DNA from 2 places in the Pseudomonas sp. Os17 genome. Region 1 is predicted to be linked to the other one. Evidence: predicted binding sites of a transcription regulator. Region 1 holds the regulator's gene; the other holds the start of a gene.

Region 1 (2,398 bases):
TTCTGCATTGGCGACGACCTCCCCACCGTGGATGTGCAGGGTGGCTTCGATTTTCTGCTTCAGTTTCTCGACGGCCATGGTGACCTGCACATTGGTAATCTTGTCGAAATGCCGCTCCAGCCGGTCGAGTTTTTCGCCGATGTAAGCGCGCAGAGGTTCAGTCACTTCGAGTTGGTGTCCACTGATGTTGACTTGCATACAGCTTCTCCTTCGTTGCCAGTGCATAACGCGGCAGGCTGAGGTGCCTGCCACCTAGACCATGCCTGCAACCAGCTGGCTCAGCCAGCTTGCAGGCACACTCCGAAACGCTGTGGCCGGCCCGGCGGTTACATCAACCGCTTCCGTTCGCTGGAAGGCGCGATCCCAAGGGATTCGCGGTACTTGGCGACGGTCCGGCGGGCTACCTGAATGCCTTGTGCCTCCAGTAAACCAGCGATCTTGCTGTCACTCAACGGCTTTTTCTGATTTTCCGCAGCCACCAGTTTTTTGATGATCGCGCGGATTGCCGTGGACGAGCATTCGCCGCCTTCCGAGGTGCTGACGTGGCTGGAGAAAAAGTATTTCAGTTCATATATGCCCCGGGGGGTATGCATGAATTTTTGCGTGGTCACCCGGGAAATCGTTGATTCGTGCATGCCGACCGCTTCGGCAATGTCATGCAGAACCAGGGGTTTCATGGCTTCGTCGCCATATTCGAGGAAGCCCCGTTGGTGCTCGACGATCTGGGTGGCCACTTTCATCAGGGTTTCGTTGCGGCTCTGCAGGCTCTTGATGAACCAGCGGGCTTCCTGCAACTGATTGCGCATGAAGGTGTTGTCGGCGCTGGTGTCGGCGCGGCGAACAAAACCGGCGTACTGTGCGTTGACCCGCAGGCGTGGCACGGATTCCTGGTTCAGCTCCACCAACCAGCGCTCGTTGTCCTTGCGCACGATGACGTCCGGAACCACGTACTCGGCTTCGCTGGATTCGATCTGCGAGCCGGGACGCGGGTTGAGACTTTGCACCAGTTCGATGACCTGGCGCAGTTCGTCTTCCTTGAGCTTCATGCGACGCATCAACTGGCTGTAGTCGCGACTGCCCAGGAGGTCGATGTAATCGCTGACCAGGCGCTGGGCCTCGCTCAGCCAGGGAGTTTTCGCCGGCAGCTGGCGCAACTGCAGGAGCAGGCATTCGCCCAGATTGCGTGCGCCGATGCCGGCAGGTTCGAATTGCTGGATGCGATGCAGGACGGCTTCGATCTCGTCCAGCTCGATGTCCAGCTCCGGATCGAAGGCCTCGAGGATCTCCTCAAGGGTTTCGTCCAGGTAGCCCTGATTGTTGATGCAATCGATCAGGGTCACGGCGATCAGGCGATCGGTGTCCGACATCGGGGCCAGGTTCAGTTGCCAGAGCAGGTGGCTCTGCAGGCTTTCTCCGGCCGATGTGCGAGTGGTGAAGTCCCACTCGTCGTCATCGCTGCTGGGCAGGCTGCTGGCGCTGGTCTGGTAGACGTCTTCCCAGGCGGTATCCACCGGCAACTCGTTGGGGATGCGTTCGTTCCATTCGCCTTCCTCGAGGTTGTCCACCGTGGGGGCGGTTTCCTGGTAGGAGGGTTCCTGGATTTCGGTATTGGGTTTGGACTCGGTGTTGTCGGCCAGGGGGTCGCTGTTGTCGAAGTCGTCGCCGTCTTCCTGGCGTTCGAGCATCGGATTGGACTCCAGGGCTTCCTGGATTTCCTGTTGCAGGTCCAGGGTCGACAATTGGAGCAGGCGGATGGCCTGTTGCAGCTGCGGTGTCATCGTCAGCTGCTGGCCCATTCTCAGGACTAGCGATGGTTTCATGGCAGGGGCTTAACACCTTATTTGCCGGCGCACATGCGCCATCCACTACAGGGCGCCGAAGCGCCAAACATAAGCAAATTATATGCCTGAAACTGAAGTGTTTGCCTAGAGCGCTGTAACAATAAAGTTTGTGGGGATTTATCGTTTGCGGCGCTCTGGCGTCTGGCCCGACACCTCAGCCGTTACAGGCGGAACTCATGGCCCAGATAGACTTCCTTGACCAGTTCGTTGGCCAGGATGGTCTCGGAGTCGCCCTCGGCGATCAGTTGCCCGTCATTGACGATATAGGCAGTCTCACAGATGTCCAGGGTTTCCCGGACGTTGTGGTCAGTGATCAGTACACCGATGCCTTTGGCCTTCAGGTGATGGATGATCTGCTTGATATCGCCGACCGAGATCGGGTCGACACCGGCGAAGGGTTCGTCCAGCAGGATGAACTTGGGTGCGGTCGCCAGCGCCCGGGCGATTTCCACGCGGCGGCGCTCGCCACCGGACAGGCTCATGCCGAGATTGTCGCGGATGTGGTTGATGTGGAATTCCTGCAGCAGGCTTTCCAGCTCCTGGCGGCGGCCGGCCTT
Region 2 (2,398 bases), 630 kb from region 1:
AGGCCTCCCGAAGGAGGCCTCTCGATCACGCGGCTTGCGCCGGCGCTACCGGATCAGCAGCTGTAGTACAGCTCGTATTCCAGTGGGTGTACGAAGGTACGGACCTTGATCTCTTCTTCGCTTTTCAGGGCGATGTAAGCGTCGATGAAGTCGTCGCTGAAAACGCCGCCTTTGGTCAGGAACGCACGACCTTTGTCCAGCTCTTCCAGGGCTTCCTTCAGGCTGCCGCAAACTTGTGGGATCTCTTTGGCCTCTTCAGGCGGCAGGTCGTACAGGTTTTTGTCAGCGGCGTCGCCAGGGTGGATCTTGTTCTGGATACCGTCCAGGCCGGCCATCAGCAGAGCAGCGAAGGCCAGGTATGGGTTGGCAGCCGGGTCCGGGAAGCGGGCTTCGATACGGCGGGCTTTAGGGCTCGACACGTAAGGAATACGGATCGAAGCGGAACGGTTGCGTGCCGAGTAGGCCAGCATGACCGGGGCTTCGAAGCCTGGAACCAGACGCTTGTAGGAGTTGGTGGCCGGGTTGGTGAAGCCGTTCAGGGCCTTACCGTGCTTGATGATGCCGCCGATGAAGTACAGGGCGGTGTCGGACAGGCCGGCATAGCCTTCACCCGCGAAGGTGTTCTTGCCGTCTTTCCAGATCGACATGTGCACGTGCATGCCCGAGCCGTTGTCGCCGTACAGTGGCTTAGGCATGAAGGTGGCAGTGCGGCCGTAGGCGTCGGCCACGTTGTGCACGACGTATTTCAGGGTCTGGGTTTCGTCGGCCTTCTTCACCAGGGTGTTGAACTTGACGCCGATTTCGTTCTGGCCGGCAGTCGCCACTTCGTGGTGGTGAACTTCGACGGTCAGGCCCATTTCTTCCAGTGCGTTGCACATGGAGGTACGGATTTCGTGGTCGTGGTCGAACGGTGGAACCGGGAAGTAGCCGCCCTTGACGCCTGGACGGTGGCCCTTGTTGCCGCCTTCGATGTCCTGGTCGGACATCCAGGAACCTTGTTCGGAGTAGATCTTGAACATGGAGCCGGAGATGTCGGACTTGAATTTCACCTGGTCGAAGATGAAGAACTCTGGCTCTGGACCGGCGAATACGGTGTCGCCGATACCGGTGGCCTTCAGGTGCTCTTCAGCGCGCTTGGCGATGGCACGTGGGTCGCGGTCGTAACCTTGCATGCTCGAAGGTTCGATGATGTCGCAGACCAGGATCAGGGTCGGTTCTTCGGTGAACGGGTCCAGCACAGCGGTTTCGTCGTCCGGCATCAGGATCATGTCGGAGGCTTCGATGCCTTTCCAGCCAGCGATGGAGGAGCCGTCGAACATCTTGCCGGATTCGAAGAAGTCTTCATCCAGCGCATCACGGGCCGGCATGGTCACGTGATGTTGAGTGCCCTTGGTGTCAGTGAAGCGCAGATCAATCCATTTGACGTCATGATCTTTGATGAGTTGAACCGACTTCGACATAGTGTCCTCCGGGGTGGCTTCGGGCTTGGTGTTGGAGTGCCCTTAGAATGTGGGTGATGCCGGCGCGAATACTCTGCCATGGCAACCTGCCTCACAAGGGAGCAAATTGCATGCCAGTGCCCTGTGATGGGTTTTCTGCCCCAAAATCAGGCTTTGTGCGGCGGATTCGGCTAAATTTCGGCCTCTGGCGCACTGCAATGTAGCGCCTGGCTCGATAAATGACCTGTTTTGGTGCACTGAAAACCTTCTGCACATTAATTGGTTAAACCTTGAGCAATTTCCGCTATAATCCGCGCCCCCCTTTTTCGGCTGGCCCAGCGCGCACAGTTTTCATGAAACTAATCGTTAAAGTTTTCCCGGAAATCACCATCAAGAGCCGCCCGGTACGGATGCGTTTCATCCGTCAGTTGGCCAAGAACATCCGTGCCGTGCTCCGCGATCTGGACCCGGCTGTGGTGGTCGGTGGTGTGTGGGACAACCTTGAGCTGGAAACCACCCTCAGCGAGCCCAAGGCCCTGAAGGAGCTGGCCGACCGCCTCTGCTGCATGCCCGGTATCGCGCACTTCCTGCAGGTCGACGAATACCCGCTGGGCGACTTCGACGACATCGTCGCCAAGTGCAAGCAGCACTTCGGCGAGGCCTTGCCCGGGAAGATTTTCTCCGTGCGCTGCAAGCGTGCCGGCAAGCATGAATTCAGCTCCATGGACGTGGAAAAGTACGTCGGCAGCCAACTGCGTCGGCAGTGCGGCGCCGCCGGAATCTCCCTGAAAGAGCCGGAAATCGAAGTGCGGATGGAAATTCGCGACCAACGGTTGTTCGTGATCCACAGCCAGCACAACGGCATCGGCGGCTACCCGCTGGGCGCCCTGGAACAGACCCTGGTGCTGATGTCCGGCGGTTTCGATTCCACAGTGGCGGCCTACCAGATCATGCGCCGC

Evidence for each region. The regulator sigma-54, encoded in region 1, starts transcription at its own class of promoters, with help from an activator protein. The targets are predictions, from matches to a motif close to ANTGGCATNNANNTTGCTNT.
Region 2: the regulator sigma-54 is predicted to act here: its motif matches at 1,559-1,578, upstream of glnA (glutamate--ammonia ligase).

What each region holds. Positions count from the first base shown of each region.
Region 1 covers NZ_AP014627.1:1,037,144-1,039,541, forward strand. Annotated here, with positions in the region: gene hpf (ribosome hibernation-promoting factor, HPF/YfiA family) at 1-198, opposite strand, end outside; gene POS17_RS04595 (RNA polymerase factor sigma-54) at 327-1,820, opposite strand; gene lptB (LPS export ABC transporter ATP-binding protein) at 2,003-2,398, opposite strand, start outside.
Region 2 covers NZ_AP014627.1:405,150-407,547, forward strand. Annotated here, with positions in the region: gene glnA (glutamate--ammonia ligase) at 54-1,460, opposite strand; gene thiI (tRNA uracil 4-sulfurtransferase ThiI) at 1,793-2,398, shown strand, end outside.